DNA from 3 places in the Streptomyces sp. NPDC037013 genome. Region 1 is predicted to be linked to each of the others. Evidence: riboswitches for the same ligand, from Rfam matches in the RefSeq annotation. Region 1 holds a riboswitch; each other region holds the start of a gene.
What was found. Region 1 has a riboswitch for cyclic di-AMP ahead of ACZ7DY_RS22275 (M23 family metallopeptidase). Riboswitches for the same ligand answer to the same signal wherever they lie in the genome.
Positions count from the first base shown of each region.

Region 2: linked by a shared signal. The riboswitch ahead of ACZ7DY_RS18180 (C40 family peptidase) and the one ahead of ACZ7DY_RS22275 (M23 family metallopeptidase) in region 1 are both predicted to bind cyclic di-AMP.
Region 3: linked by a shared signal. The riboswitch ahead of ACZ7DY_RS21620 (M23 family metallopeptidase) and the one ahead of ACZ7DY_RS22275 (M23 family metallopeptidase) in region 1 are both predicted to bind cyclic di-AMP.

Region 1 is NZ_JBVJRV010000006.1:21,694-23,884, forward strand. It holds gene ACZ7DY_RS22270 (aldo/keto reductase) at 1-75, opposite strand, end outside; gene ACZ7DY_RS22275 (M23 family metallopeptidase) at 153-1,232, opposite strand; cyclic di-AMP (ydaO/yuaA leader) riboswitch at 1,244-1,406, opposite strand; gene ACZ7DY_RS22280 (PP2C family protein-serine/threonine phosphatase) at 1,627-2,191, opposite strand, start outside.
Region 2 is NZ_JBVJRV010000004.1:809,346-811,536, reverse strand. It holds gene ACZ7DY_RS18190 (ATP-dependent Clp protease proteolytic subunit) at 1-463, shown strand, start outside; gene ACZ7DY_RS18185 (hypothetical protein) at 471-779, shown strand; cyclic di-AMP (ydaO/yuaA leader) riboswitch at 1,136-1,307, shown strand; gene ACZ7DY_RS18180 (C40 family peptidase) at 1,311-1,784, shown strand; gene ACZ7DY_RS18175 (DUF6328 family protein) at 1,872-2,191, shown strand, end outside.
Region 3 is NZ_JBVJRV010000005.1:589,060-591,250, reverse strand. It holds gene ACZ7DY_RS21625 (M16 family metallopeptidase) at 1-848, shown strand, start outside; cyclic di-AMP (ydaO/yuaA leader) riboswitch at 1,066-1,228, shown strand; gene ACZ7DY_RS21620 (M23 family metallopeptidase) at 1,241-2,044, shown strand.

The DNA.
Region 1 (2,191 bases):
GCCGAAGACGTTGCCGCCGAGGGAGAGGGGGAACACCTCGAGGTCGGAAGAGCCGAGTCGGCGAAGAGAAGTCATACGTTCCGCAACGTCCGGGACGGAAACCGAATTCCGTCCCGCACTTCAAGGAACCGTCAAACCCTCGCGGACAGTGCTCAGGGGTTGAGCCCCTTGCTCTGGAGCCAGCCCAGCGGGTCGATCCCGGTGCCGTCGGGGGTGTGGACCTCCAGGTGGAGGTGCGGCCCGGTGACGTTGCCGGTCGCGCCGACGCGGCCGATGACGTCGCCCGTGCTGACCTTCTGGCCCGCGCTGACGTTGAGCGAGGACTGGTGGCAGTACCAGACCTCCGTGCCGTCCTCGAGTTCGAGCACGGTGCGGTAGCCGTACGCGCCCGCCCAGCCGGCCTCCTTGACGGTGCCGGTGTGCACGGCCTTGAGCGGGGTACCCGTGGGAGCGGCGAAGTCCAGGCCGGTGTGGTGGCCCGAGGACCACATGGACCCGGCGTCGCCGAAGTGCGAGGTGAGCGTGTACGAGGAGGTCGGGATGGCGTAACTCTTGGCGAGCTTGGCAAGGCGCGCGGCCTCGGCCTTGGCCTTGCGGGCCTCCTCCTGCTTCTTCTTCTCGGCGGCGGCCTTGGCGTCCGCCTTCCGCTCGGCGGCCTTCTGCTGCGCGGCGGCCTCGTCGGCGGCCTTCTTGACGGCGGCGTCCTCGGCGGCGGTGCGTACGGCGGAGTCCGCCTGGTGCTGCTGGTTCTCGGCCTGCCGCATGATGCGGGCGCGCAGTGCCTCGCCCGCGTCGGTGGTGCCCTGTTCGGCGTCGGCGGTGCTCACGCCGGCCGCGGTGAGCGGCGTCGCGGCGGCGACGGACGGAGCGGCCTCCGCCGTGTCGCCGGCCAGCAACGAGCCGACGCCCGGCAGGGATTCGGCGTCCGGCAGCGAGTCCGCGACGGTGCCCACGCCCGGCAGGTCCGGCATGGATATGGCGACCGGCGGCTTGCCGTCCTGCGCGGTGGCCATGCCGCCCGCGCCGACGGCCGCGATGACGCCCACGCCGAGCACGGTGGAGCTGCGGGCGAGGCCGCCACCGGCCTTCTTGTGCACACGGTGCCTGCCGCGGACGGGACGGACGGACTCCTCGGTGGGGTTCCACTCGTCGAAGGAGCCCTCGTCGTACGGACCGAAGTCGTCGTCATTCGGTATGTACACGGCTTGGGGGGCAGGCCGGTTGGACGCCACTGGGGCGCACTCCTTTCCTTCCTTCTCGCCTACCGGGTTAGCTGACGGGTTCGGAGCAGGAAGGTCTCCTACGGGCGCCTGGCGCGGATGCACGGATGCATGAGGCGCAGATGCCCGATTCACCCCAAGTTGGTGGTTCCCCGGCTCCCTTGCGGGATTAGGCGCGTGCGCACGGAGCCGCCTCTAGTGACGGCTGGGACGACCGCGCTGCGTTATCGAACGTTAATAGACAGCGGGTCGGTATTCCAAGCCGTTCCGGTTGATCGTTAACGCTGATCGCCTGTACGTATCGGGACACGGGGTGCCGGAACGGGGCGAGTTGACCCACCTTGGTCCGCACCGGAACTTCACATTCCCTTGACAGGATGTCAGTTGCCCTGCGGAACGGTGAACTTCAGTCACCGGTGGTGACGTCCGGATCCCCGGCGACGGGCCGCCGCACGGCGAGCAGCGCCATGTCGTCGGTCATCCGGCCCCCGGTGTGCCGCCGCACCTCCTCGGCGAGCGCGGCGAGCAGCGCGCGCGGACCGCCCCGCCCCGGGAAGATCCGCCCGCCGAGCCGGGTCGCAGGGTCGTAGAACGTGCCCTCCGCGTCCCGGGCCTCCGACAACCCGTCCGTGTAGAAGAGCAGCGTCGCGCCCGGCGGGAACTCCGTCTCGTCCGCCCGGTCCGGCCAGACGCCCAGCTCGCCCATGCCGAGCGGGAGCGCGGGCTCGGTCGCCGTCAGGACGCACAGCCGCCCGTCCCCGCGCAGCAGCAGCGGCGGCGGATGCCCCCGGTTGATCAGCCGTACGCCGCCGTCGGCGTGCCGGATCTCGGCGAGGACGGCGGTGGTGAACCCCTCGAAGGCGTCCAGACCGTCGCGCCGGGTGCCCTCGCGCGCGAGGGCCCGCTCCAGGCGCTGGGCCACCGCCTCCAGGGTGGTCTCCTGCTCGGCGGCCTCCCGGAAGGCGCCGATG
Region 2 (2,191 bases), on a different contig from region 1:
ACACCAGGCGCCGGACCGCGACATCTCGCTGTACATCAACTCCCCCGGCGGCTCGTTCAGCGCGATGACCGCGATCTACGACACGATGCGGTTCGTCACCTGCGACGTGGAGACGACGTGCCTGGGGCAGGCCGCCTCGACCGCCGCCGTCCTGCTCGCGGCCGGGACGCCCGGCAAGAGGTTCGTGCTGCCGGGCGCCCGCGTGCTGATCCATCAGCCCTCGATCACCGAGCCCATCCAGGGGCAGGCGACCGACCTGGCGATCCACGCCGACGAACTCCTGCGCACGCGCGCCCTGTTGGAGGAGATGCTCGTACGGCACACGGGACAGACTCCTGAACGGATCGCCGCGGACATCGAGCGGGACAAGATCCTCGACGCCCGAGCGGCCCTGGAGTACGGGCTCGTGGACGGCATCATCCCGAGCCGCAAGAGTTCGCTCGCCGCACGCAACCCGGGGTGACCGTCCGATGCTGCCGCCGGAACTGCCGCCCCTGCCCGCCCTGACGCGCGCCGAGGCGGAGTTGATCGACCGTTACCTCGAAGTCGTCGACCTGCTGGGCCGGATCAATCCGGCCCGCGCCGAGCACACCTACCGCGGACTCCGCGCCGCCCAGGCGCTGGTGGGCCGGGCAACCGCGCTGCGGGACGCCCTCGCCCTCATGCACCAGCGGGGAGAGCGCGAAGTGCACGGGCCGACGCTCGCCCGGGCGCTGCGCGTACTCGACGGCGAACGGCGCGCCGGACGCGTCGCCATGCCGCCCGCGGCCGGGGACTGAGCATCCGTCAGCTTCCGCCGCCAAGAGGCGGACTGTCCGGTGCCGCTTCGAAACGGACCAGTCGGGCTACCACGGACGGCGTACCAAATCGTCCTTCATCGTACGGTTTCGAGTTGCGCGCCTCGACTACAGCAGGTCCGGAATAGGACATTCCGTTGCTGGTCGAGCCGTCGTCGGAGTCACGGGCGACAGGCCCAATTCGGCAGTGTCCACCTGAACAGGTCAGTCGTGAGGAGCCTCACAAAAGACCGTTTCGGCTCGGTTTTCGGACCTGTTTCGGGTCAAGATCCCTTCCGACGACAAGCCCCCGCCACAGCGGCGGGGCGGTCCGGGCGGACGCCGAGTCCTGCCGCCACCCGGATGACCGGTCGACATCTGTGCAACGGCAGGAGTGGAGGACCCAGGTACGACGGGCCCGTCCGGAACGTCCGGACGACGCCCTTGGGGTGAAGCCGCACCACGCGGCCGGGCATCTTCGCCTGCCCGAACCCGACAGGTCATCTTTCACAGGCGGCTGACGAAGGGTTTCGCATGACCGCGCTGAATCATGTTCCGTCGCTGCTCAGCAGAACGGGGGCCGCATCGGCCCTCACGCTCGCCGTCGTAGGCGGCACCGTCGTGGCCCCCGGGCTCACGTCGGAGGCCCAGGCAGCCACTCACGGGACCAAGGCGCTCAAGATCGCGGCGTCCAAGAAGGGCTCCCCGTACCGCTACGGCGCGGTGGGACCCAACCGGTTCGACTGCTCGGGCCTGACGCTCTACTCGTTCAAGCGGACGGGCAAGAAGCTGCCGCGCACCGCCGCCGCGCAGTACAACAAGACCAAGCACATCTCCCGGTCCCAGCGGACCCGCGGCGACCTGGTGTTCTTCCACTCGGGGCGGAACGTCTACCACGTCGGGATCTACGCGGGCAACAACCGCATCTGGCACGCGCCCAAGTCGAACACCGTGGTGCGGCTGGAGAAGATCTGGTCCAAGAGCGTCTGGTACGGCAGGGTGCGCTGACCGTGCCGGGTCCGGCCGGCGCGCGCCGATCACCACCCGGCGCGGGCGCCGGTGCGTGGAACGCGCCGGCCGGGATACCCGTACCGGATGTCAGACGAGCATTCCTGTACCGCCCGCAATGAGACGCCGCTGGAGCGCGCCGACCGCAACTTCGCGGAGCTGCTCCAGGAACTGAGGGTGACGCAGACGGGCGTGCAGATCCTGTTCGCCTTTCTGCTCTCCCTCGCCTTCACCTCACGGTTTCCGGCCCTCGACGAGGTGCAGCGCTTGACGTACGTCACGACGCTGCTGCTCGCCGTGCTCGCGGCGGCGCTCTTCACCGCGCCCGCCGCGCTGCACCGGTCGCTCTTCCAGCAGCGCGCCAAACCGCTCGTCGTACGGGTGTCGTCCCGGCTGGCCGGCATCGG
Region 3 (2,191 bases), on a different contig from region 1:
CGCGCCAGGGCACCGAGGAGACGGTCGCGGCCATCGACTCGGCGGCGGTGCGCACCTTCTACGAGAAGCACGTCCGGCCCGCCACGGCCACCCTCGTCGTCGTCGGCGACCTGGCCGGCACCGACCTGGACGCCGTCCTCGCGGACACCGTGGGCGCCTGGACGGGCTCCCCGGGCGAGCCCCGCCCGGTCCCGCCGGTGACCGCCGACGACCGCGGCCGCATCGTGATCGTGGACCGTCCCGGAGCGGTCCAGACGCAGCTGCTGATCGGCCGCGTCGGCGCCGACCGGCACGACCGCGTCTGGCCCGCCCAGGTGCTCGGCACGTACTGCCTGGGTGGCACGCTCACCTCCCGCCTGGACCGCGTCCTGCGCGAGGAGAAGGGATACACCTACGGCGTACGGGCGTTCAGCCAGGTCCTGCGCTCGGCGCCGGACGGCACGGGCGCGGCGATGCTGGCCATCAGCGGCTCCGTGGACACCCCGAACACCGGGCCGGCGCTGGAGGACCTCTGGAAGGTCCTGCGCACCCTCGCCGCCGAGGGGCTCACCGACGCCGAGCGCGACGTCGCCGTGCAGAACCTGGTGGGCGTGGCCCCCCTCAAGTACGAGATGGCCGCCTCCGTGGCGGCCACCCTCGCCGACCAGGTCGAGCAGCACCTGCCGGACGACTTCCAGGCGCAGCTGTACCGCCGGCTGGCCGACACCGGCACCGTGGAGGCCACCGCGGCCGTCGTGAACGCCTTCCCGGAGGACCGTCTGGTGACGATCCTCGTGGGGGACGCCTCGCAGATCGAGGAGCCCGTCAGGGCCCTCGGGATCGGCGAAGTGAGTGTGGTCACGGGCTGACGGTGACGTGCGCACGGGCTGAGTGACAGTCAGGACATATCGGACCCCGGTGACCGCTTCGGCCGCCGGGGTCCTCATATGTCCGTATTCATACGGTGGTTGCCCGTCTGCCCTGTGGCGTGCGCTACAAAAGTCGAGTTCTGTTTGTGGATTGAAAGAGGCCCCGTTTAGCGTCGGTCCGGCTGTTCGTCGCGCAGTACGCCGCATCCGCGGCACCGGACAGTCATCGCCGAGTCCCCGTACGGCGCAAGCCAGGGGAGCCGGGGACCCACATGTCCCCTGGGGTGAATCGGGCACCTTGCCGCGAGGTGAGGGACCCGTAGGAGACCTTCCTGCTCCGAACCCGTCAGCTAACCCGGTAGGCGAGAGGGAAGGAAAGGAACACCCGCCACATGGCGTTCACCCGTGCCACCGGGAAGCACCGTCGTCCGAGCCGTCTCACGCGGACCACCGCGAACGTCGCGGGTGTCGCGGCGCTCACCACCACCGGTGTCATCGGAGGCCTTGCCGCCCCCGCGCTCGCCGCCGCCGACGAAGCGGCCGTGGAGCACACCGGCCTCACCCAGGCGATATCCGTCGGCGACTCGCTCGCCGACAGCGTCGACGCGCAGGCCGCAGCCCAGCGCCAGGCCGCCGACGACGCCGCTGCCGCCAAGAAGGCCGAAGAGGCCGCCAAGAAGAAGGCGGCCGAGGAGAAGCGCAAGGCGGAGGCCGAGGCCAAGGCGAAGGCCAAGAAGGAGCGCGAGGCCAAGGAGCGCGCCGCCCGCGAGGCCGAGCGCAAGCGCCTGAACACCTACGTGGCCCCGGTCTCCGGTTCGTACGTCTCCACGGGCTACCAGACCGGCGGCGCCATGTGGTCCTCCGGCAGCCACACCGGCATCGACTTCCACGCCGCCTCCGGCACCTCCGTCCACGCGGTCGGCTCCGGCACCGTCGTCGAGGCGGGCTGGGGCGGGGCCTACGGCAACAACGTGGTCATCAAGATGAACGACGGCACGTACACCCAGTACGGCCACATGTCGTCCCTCGGTGTCTCCGTCGGCCAGACGGTCACCCCGGGCCAGCAGATCGGCCTCTCCGGCTCGACCGGCAACTCCAGCGGCCCGCACCTCCACTTCGAGGCCCGCACCGGCCCGGACTACGGCTCGGACATCGACCCCATCGCGTACCTGCGCGCGCACGGCGTCAACGTCTGACCGACGCGTACCCCGCAGCACTGCACGAAGGCCCCGGCTCCTCACGAGCCGGGGTCTTCGCGTTCTCCACCGCTCCTTGGCCAAAAGACCTCCATGAATTCCGGATCTCCGTCTGAAATCGCGAAACTCTGCAATAGAGTCGTCGAA